2 regions of the Streptomyces sp. NPDC020898 genome follow, and region 1 is predicted to be linked to the other one. Evidence: riboswitches for the same ligand, from Rfam matches in the RefSeq annotation. Region 1 holds a riboswitch; the other holds the start of a gene.

Region 1 (4,206 bases):
GCGCGTAGTCACGGTCGGCGAGCCGGCGCAGGTAACGCAGCATCGCGGTCTCCGAGCGGTGCTGCTGGAAAACGGGGTGCGTGAGGATCTCGTCGGTGCGCAGCAGCGCCCCCGGCAGCGTGTCCTCGGCACCGGCGTCGAGCGCTTCGATGTCACCGTCGACCCCGAACGCCGTCCATACGGCGCTCAGTTGGGCACGTGTGGTGGTCTCGTCGCAGGAGATCGACACCCGGTCGGCGTCGACGAGGTGCACATTGACCCCGTGCGCGCGCGCCGTAGCGGCGACCTCGCCGGCCTTCCCGGGCACCCGCGCTGTGAGCGTGTCGAAGTAGGCCCCGTGGACCACCTCGACACCGCCGGCCGTCAGCCCGGCGGCGAGGATCGTGGCGTACCGGTGGGTGCGCCGGGCAATGGTCCGCAGCCCCTGGGGCCCGTGGTACACGGCGTACATGCCGGCCATCACGGCCAGCAGCACCTGAGCCGTACAGATGTTGCTGGTCGCCTTCTCACGGCGGATGTGCTGCTCCCGCGTCTGGAGGGCGAGCCGGTACGCCTTGTGCCCGTCCGCGTCGACGGAGACACCGACAAGCCGCCCGGGCAGGCTGCGCGCGAACTGCTCGCGCACGGCCATGTATCCGGCGTGCGGCCCGCCGAAGCCCATCGGCACCCCGAACCGCTGGGTCGTCCCGACCGCGATGTCGGCGCCGAGCTCACCGGGCGAGGTGAGCAGCGTCAGGGCCAGCAGATCGGCGGCGACAGTGACCACGGCACCGAGCCCGTGCGCCTGCTCGACGACGGGCTTCAGGTCCCGTACGGCACCGGAGGCGCCCGGGTACTGAAGAAGCACGCCGTTGATCTCGCGCCCCGCGATGTCGTCCGGGATGCCCGCGCTCAGGTCGGCGACGACGACCTCGACACCGGTCGGCTCGGCCCGCGTCCGAATCACGGCGACGGTCTGCGGCAACGCATCCGCGTCGACCAGGAAGAGCCCCTTCTTGTTCTTGCCCATACGCCGGGACAGCGCCATCGCCTCGGCGGCCGCCGTGCCCTCGTCGAGCAGCGAGGCGCCGGAGGTGGGCAGCCCGGTGAGGTCGGCGACCATGGTCTGGAAGTTGAGCAGCGCTTCGAGGCGCCCCTGCGAGATCTCCGGCTGGTACGGCGTGTACGCGGTGTACCAGGCGGGGCTCTCCATCACGTTCCGCAGGATGACGGGCGGGGTGAACGTCCCGTAGTACCCGAGCCCGATCATGGACCCCAGCACCTGGTTCCGGTCGGCCAGCGACCGCAGTTCGGCCAGTACCTCGGACTCGGTGCGCGCGCCCGGCAGATCGAGGGCATCGGCGTTCTTGATCACATCCGGGACCGCGGCGGCCGTCAACTCGTCGAGCGAGCCATATCCGACCTGCGCGAGCATCTTGGCCCGGTCCTCGTGGTCGGGCCCGATGTGGCGCCGCTCGAAGGGAGTTCCCTGTTCGAGTGCGGCGAGCGGAATGCGATGGGCGGTCATTACGGAGGCCTCCTGGTCGTCGCGACCTTCGAGGGGCACCACGGCACGGGTGCCCGAACGGCCTCCCCCTCTGTCATCTCGACCTGAGAGCTTCACCGGGCCGCCAAGACGCTGACGTACCGGTTTTCACCGTCGGTGAGAGCGGAAACCGTCGACACCCGCTCTGCTTTCCAGAGTGACCTCGTCCGTGCGGTACAGGGGCCTGAGAGATTCCGGGGAGGAGTTGCTCCTTCGGCGCCTCCGAGGTTCCGGAGGACTCTCCCGCACAGGGTCAGCAGCCGTTGGCCAGCCTATCAGCGGGCTCCACGCACAGACCTTCGAGTGGCCACCATCACCAATGTGCTCTTTTGTAGTGCTTACGGATGAGTTGCGACCATACGGGAGGGCCCGTGCAGACCGACATCGATCCGCGCCACCTGATCGGCCGCAAGGCCTTCGACCGCAACGGCACCAAGATCGGCACGATCGACGAGGTCTACCTCGACGACGCGACAGGGGTTCCGGAGTGGGCGGCCATCCGCACAGGGCTGTTCAGCCGGGACGCCTTCGTGCCCCTGGAGCCCAGCGAACTGGTCGCCGGCACCCTGCACGTCCCCTTCGAGCGGGCGCTGATCAAGGACGCTCCCGACTTCGGCGTGGGCCGCCACCTCTCTCCGGAACAGGAACTCCAGCTGTACCACCACTACGGCCTCGACGTGGCTCCCCCGCCCCCGTTCCCGGACCATGACTTCGGCAGGCTGGCAGGCACCGACGACACCTGATCCGGCCCTTCCACGGCGCCGTCGGGTCTTCGCGGCCCAAGGTCCACCAACGGCAGCGGATCCGCCGGCTCCAGCGCGGGATCGTCGGTCCGGAACGTGCGCACCCGCCCAGGCTGCTCCGAGTCCGGCGTCTCGAACCGGACGGTCACCCGCCCCAGCCCACTCCCCTGCACCCACCCGTGCCCGAAGTCGGCATGCCGTACGTCGTGCCCCGTGGTCCAGCGCCGCTCCACAGGCACCTCCAGCGCCTCGACGGCCTCACGCTGCGCCTCCTCCACCGGCTCCAGCGCCGCCAACTCCCCGGCGGCCTGGGCGAACAGATCCTCCTGCGTGTAGTCGGCGAGGCCGCTGACCCCCACCCCCAGCAGTCGCACACCACCCGTCGTGTCCACGGACTCCAGGAGCCTGGCCGCCGCCTCCCGCACCACCGCCGGGTCGTCCGTGGGCCCCCGGAGCGTCTCGGACCGGGTCAGCGTGGAGAAGTCGTACCGCCGCACCTTCAGGACGATGGTCCGTCCCGACAGCCCGGCCTCGCGCAACCGCCGCACACACCGGTCCGCCAGCCGCTGCACCTCCGTCCCCACCCGGCCCCGGTCGTGGATGTCCACGTCGTACGTGTCCTCGACCGACACGGACTTGGTCTCCCGCTCGGCCACCACGGGCCGCTCGTCACGTGCCAGCGCCATGGCGTACAGCGCGTGCCCGTGGGCCTTCCCCAGCAGCCGTACGAGCTCGTCCTCGCCCGCCTCGGCCAGCTCGTCGACCGTACTGATCCCGACCCGCCGCAGATGATCACCGGTCGCCGGGCCGACCCCGGGCAGGGTACGCACCGACATCGGCCCGAGCATCGCCCGCTCGGTCCCGGGGTCGATCAGCACCAGCCCGTCCGGCTTCGCCTGCTCCGAGGCGATCTTCGCAAGCATCTTGGAGGCGGCGAGTCCCACCGATCCCGTAAGCCCCGTGACAGCCCGTATCTCCGTGCGCAACCTGCTGCCGGCCAGCCGCGCCGACTCCTCGTCCCAGGCGGCTCCCCCGGCCTCCAGGTCCACGAACGCCTCGTCCAGGCTGAGCGGCTCCACCAACGGCGACAAACCGTGCAGGAGCCGCATGACCTGCTCGCTGATCGTCCGGTAGAAACCGCCCCGGGGCACGAGATACGCGGCGTTCGGCGCGAGTCTGCGCGCCTGCGCCATCGGCATCGCGGAGTGCACCCCGAAGACCCGGGCCTCGTACGACGCGGTGGCCACCACTCCACGCGGCCCGAGCCCACCCACCACAACGGCTTTCCCGCGCAGACTCGGCTTGGACGCCTGCTCCGCCGAGGCGAAGAAGGCGTCCATGTCGAGATGCAGGATCGTGGGCGCGTTTCTCACATCTCCGATGCTGCCCTACGCCACTGACAACGCCTCGGAAGGCGGGGCACCACCAGGGCCTGCCTCAGCGAACGGCAGGCTCTAGACCGCCCGGTTGCGCCGCCGTGCCAGCTCGTCCGCGGGGTTCTGTCCGACGAGCGTCTCGCCGGTGTCGACGCGCTCGCCGTGCAGTTGCGAGAGAGCGCTTTCCACATCTCGCCACACGACGCCGACGGCGATGCCGAAAATGCCCTGCCCGCCCTGGAGCAGCGCGTGCACCTCATCGGGGGAAGTGCACTCATAGACGGTCGCACCGTCGCTCATCAGCGTCATGCGCTCCAGATCTCGGAACTCGCACGCCCGCAGATGCTGAACCGCCGTACGGATGTTCTGCAGTGAGACACCGGTATCCAGAAAGCGCTTGACGATCTTCAGGACGACAACGTCCCGGAAGCTGTAGAGCCGCTGCGTCCCCGACCCGTGAGCGGGCCGCACGCTCGGCTCGACCAGTCCGGTGCGCGCCCAGTAGTCCAGTTGCCGGTAGGTGATGCCGGCCGCCGCGCATGCCGTGGGGCCGCGGTAGCCG
Region 2 (4,206 bases), on a different contig from region 1:
TTGCCCCTGCGGGGCTGCCCCCCGGGGCGAGTTCATCAGTAGCCGTGTTGGTAGAAGGGGCGGACTCGGTCTCTCAGCCAGTCTGTTACCGGGTCCTTTGCCGCGTCCAGGAAGACGAGGTTGACCGGCCAGCCGGGGTCTGCTCTGCCGAGGGCCCTGGCCAGGGCGTCCATCGGGATGGTGCGGGCGACCGGGTCCCAGGGGGAGAGTTCGACGCCCACGAACATGAGGGGGGCCGAGGTCTCGATGGTCGCCAGGCAGCGACGGGCCGTCAGTACGACGCCGGTGCCGGCGAACTCCGCCGACGCGGCGGTGAGGAAGTCGACGGGGTCCTCCTGCCAGTGGGGTTCGTAGAGGCGGACCCGGCCGCCGCCGGCGCCGTCGAGGACGGTGCGGCCGGAGCGGCAGAGTTCGGCCACGGCCGGCGGGGGCAGCGGGACGCCGACCAGGCCGTCCGGGTTCACGGCGATGCCGACCTGGGGCGGCAGTCCGCGGGCGAACTCGACGGCGGGCGCCACGGTGTACGGCACATGGGGGCCGACGACCTGCCGGTACTGCTCCTCGGAGCTGAAGACCGGTACGTACGCCTGGCCCTCGATGTCGAGCGTGGGCAGGTCGAGGGGCCCGGTGTGCGGGCCCCCGCCGGACGGGAGGGGGACCCAGACGAAGCTGCGGCCCAGGACCTCGACGATGCGTGCGCCCGCGCCGGGGACGCCGAGGGACGCCGAGAGCACCTCCTCCAGCTCGTTGCCGGGCCAGCCGCCGTGGGAACGGGGATGCGCCGGTGCGGGGAAACCCCCGGAAAAGTCCGGGGGGATGTCCGCCGGGATGTCCATCTGCCTACCGCCTGCTGTGAACCGCTGCCATGACTCCTCTTAATGAGCAAAACCCTAACCGGCCCCGGGAGGTACGAGGGTCAGTCCGCGAAGTCGATCCTGCGCAGTACGTCCGCCGCGTCCCGGTCGATCAGCACCGCCGAGCCGCAGCCCTCCGGCAGAAGCCCCTTCTCCGCCGCGCGCAGCAGCCGCGAGGCGGCCTGGCGGTGGCGCAGGAAGGCGTAGCGCGAGACGCCCCGGCCGCGCTCGCGCTGACCCTCCAGGGCCTGGTCCGGGGTGACGTCCAGGAGCAGCATGTGCAGGGTGCCGCCCCGGCGGCGGGCCTCGCGGGCCAGCCAGCCGCGCACCCATGCCTGCGTACCGCAGTCGTGCACGACGACTCCGGCGCCGGAACGCAGGGCGCGGTGCAGCCCGGCGTAGTGGGCGAGGCGGACGAGGGGGCGGTAGACGGCATAGGGGAGGAAGGAGGGCGTACGGGCGTCCCAGCGGTCGCGGGTGTTCTGTGAGTCGATGCCGGTGCCGCGCACCGCCCGGCGCATCAGCGTGGACTTGCCACTGCCGGGCAGGCCGGTGACCACGACGAGGTCGCGGGCACCGAAGGTGAGGCCGTGCGGGCTGTGGCCCGAACGCTCCCGGAGGTCGCGGATCACGGGTGCCGAGTGCGAGGCGCACACCTCCCGGGCCGGGGCGGCCGGCTGCTCGGGCAGCGCGAGGGCTGGGGTCGTCGCGTACGCCGTGGTCCTGTTCACCGTGATCGTCCTCCCATGGGGTTGGGAAACCCATCCCCGTCGAGTGTAAAGAGAAGGTAATACGCGGTGTCTCTTGATTGGGTCCCCTTACTGCAACAGGCCTGCTACAGGGCGATATGCGCGCCTGTCGCGGAGCCGTGTGTCCTCTGTGAAGGGTCCCCCTGCCGCGCCCGGAGAATGCGTGCGATGATGTGCGCGCCAACTGCATACCGGCCGCTTGAATCCGCGCGGGAGAGTTCCGGACACCTACGGGTGGCCGGGCGCCGAAGGAGCAAGTCCCTCCCTTGAATCTCTCAGGCCCCGTTACCGCGCGGGCGAGGCACATCTGAAAAGCGGGCCGCCGGTCCTGGTGACCAGCGGCTCCACCCACGGTGCAAGCCATGTCTTCATGGCGAACCTCTCAGGTTCCGATGACAGATGGGGAGGAACGACCTCGCCGTCATGCCCTGGGAGCACAACCGATGAGCAGCACTTCTGCGCGTAAGACCGCCCTCGATGCCCTGCATCGTGCGCTCGGCGCGACCATGACCGACTTCGCCGGCTGGGACATGCCCCTGCGGTACGGCTCCGAGCGCGACGAGCATCTGGCCGTGCGCACGAAGGCCGGCCTCTTCGACCTCTCCCACATGGGCGAGATCACCGTGTCCGGGGCCGAGCCGGCCGAGTTCCTGAACTACGCCCTCGTCGGCGACCTCGCGGCGGTGGGCGTGGGCCGCGCCCGCTACACCATGATCTGCGTCCGGGACGGCGGCATCCTGGACGACCTCATCGTGTACCGGCTGGCCGACGCCGAGTTCATGATCGTGTCCAACGCCTCCAACGCCCAGCACGTCCTGAACGAGCTGAGCAACCTCGCCGAGGAGTTCGACGTCGAGGTCCGCGACGACCGCGACGCCTACGCGCTGATCGCCGTGCAGGGACCCGAGTCTCCGGGAATCCTGAAGTCGGTGACCGACGCCGAAATCGACGGCCTCAAGTACTACTCCGGCCTGCCCGCCACCGTCGCCGGCGTCCCCGCGCTGATCGCCCGCACCGGCTACACGGGCGAGGACGGCTTCGAACTGTTCGTGCAGCCGGAGCACGCCGTGGAGCTGTGGCAGGCCCTGACCAAGGCGGGCGAGGGCGTCGGCCTGGTCCCCTGCGGTCTGTCCTGCCGGGACACCCTGCGCCTGGAGGCGGGCATGCCGCTGTACGGGCACGAACTGTCACTCTCGCTGACCCCCTTCGACGCCGGGCTCGGCAGGGTCGTCAAGTTCGACAAGGCCGGCGACTTCGTGGGCCGTGCGGCCCTGCGCGAGGCCGCCGAGCGCGCTTCGCAGGAGCCGCCGCGCGTCCTCGTCGGTCTGGTCGCCGAGGGCCGTCGCGTCCCGCGCGCCGGGTACCCGGTCGTCGCCGACGGCCAGGTGATCGGCGAGGTCACCTCGGGCGCCCCCTCCCCCACCCTCGGGAAGCCGATCGCGATGGCGTACGTCGACGCCGCGCACTCGGCACCGGGCACGCCGGGCGTGGGCGTGGACATCCGGGGCAGTCACGAGCCGTACGAGGTCGTGGCGCTGCCGTTCTACAAGCGCCGGAAGTAACTTCGGCAGCGTCGGAAACGACCCGTTTCCTGCCCGCTCACGGGCAGGCAGTCTCCCTGTAGTACCCCATGCAGGACCAGTCCCCCGCGTACAGGAGAATTCAGGCCATGAGCAACCCCCAGCAGCTGCGCTACAGCAAGGAGCACGAGTGGCTGTCGGGCGCCGAGAACGGCGTCTCGACGGTCGGTATCACCGAGCACGCGGCCAACGCGCTCGGCGATGTCGTGTACGTCCAGCTTCCCGAGGTCGGTGCCACGGTGGCCGCGGGCGAGACCTGCGGTGAGCTGGAGTCGACCAAGTCGGTCAGCGACCTGTACTCCCCGGTCTCCGGTGAGGTCACCGAGGTCAACGAGGACGTCTCCAACGATCCTTCGCTGGTCAACTCCGCCCCGTTCGAGGGCGGTTGGCTCTTCAAGGTGCGGGTCGCGGACGAGCCGGGCGACCTGCTCTCCGCGGACGAGTACACCGCGTTCTCCGGCAGCTGAGACACCCGGGCTTGAGACACAGGCTTAAGACAGGCGTAAGGACGTACTGAACCCATGTCGCTTCTGAACACTCCCCTGCACGAGCTCGACCCGGACATCGCCGCCGCCCTCGACGCCGAGCTGAACCGCCAGCAGTCCACCCTGGAGATGATCGCCTCGGAGAACTTCGCTCCGGTCGCGGTCATGGAGGCCCAGGGCTCGGTCCTCACCAACAAGTACGCCGAGGGCTACCCCGGCCGCCGCTACTACGGCGGCTGCGAGCACGTCGACGTCGCCGAGCAGATCGCGATCGACCGGGTCAAGGAGCTGTTCGGCGCCGAGTACGCCAACGTGCAGCCGCACTCGGGCGCCTCCGCCAACCAGGCCGCGCTGTTCGCGCTGGCCCAGCCCGGCGACACCATCCTCGGGCTGGACCTGGCTCACGGCGGCCACCTCACCCACGGGATGCGGCTGAACTTCTCCGGCAAGCAGTTCGCCGTGGTCGCCTACCACGTGGACGAGGCCGGTCTGGTCGACATGGCCGAGCTGGAGCAGCTCGCCAAGGAGCACCGGCCGA

What was found. Region 1 has a riboswitch for glycine ahead of gcvP (aminomethyl-transferring glycine dehydrogenase). Riboswitches for the same ligand answer to the same signal wherever they lie in the genome.
Region 2: linked by a shared signal. The riboswitch ahead of gcvT (glycine cleavage system aminomethyltransferase GcvT) and the one ahead of gcvP (aminomethyl-transferring glycine dehydrogenase) in region 1 are both predicted to bind glycine.

The regions. Positions count from the first base shown of each region.
Region 1 covers NZ_JBIRRV010000031.1:55,692-59,897, forward strand. Annotated here, with positions in the region: gene gcvP (aminomethyl-transferring glycine dehydrogenase) at 1-1,507, opposite strand, end outside; glycine riboswitch at 1,688-1,781, opposite strand; gene ACH4TV_RS46060 (PRC-barrel domain-containing protein) at 1,897-2,268, shown strand; gene ACH4TV_RS46065 (DNA polymerase IV) at 2,190-3,641, opposite strand; gene ACH4TV_RS46070 (MerR family transcriptional regulator) at 3,723-4,206, opposite strand, start outside.
Region 2 covers NZ_JBIRRV010000010.1:244,007-248,212, forward strand. Annotated here, with positions in the region: gene ACH4TV_RS29685 (enhanced serine sensitivity protein SseB) at 36-836, opposite strand; gene ACH4TV_RS29690 (AAA family ATPase) at 917-1,591, opposite strand; glycine riboswitch at 1,804-1,904, shown strand; gene gcvT (glycine cleavage system aminomethyltransferase GcvT) at 2,047-3,165, shown strand; gene gcvH (glycine cleavage system protein GcvH) at 3,273-3,650, shown strand; gene glyA (serine hydroxymethyltransferase) at 3,705-4,206, shown strand, end outside.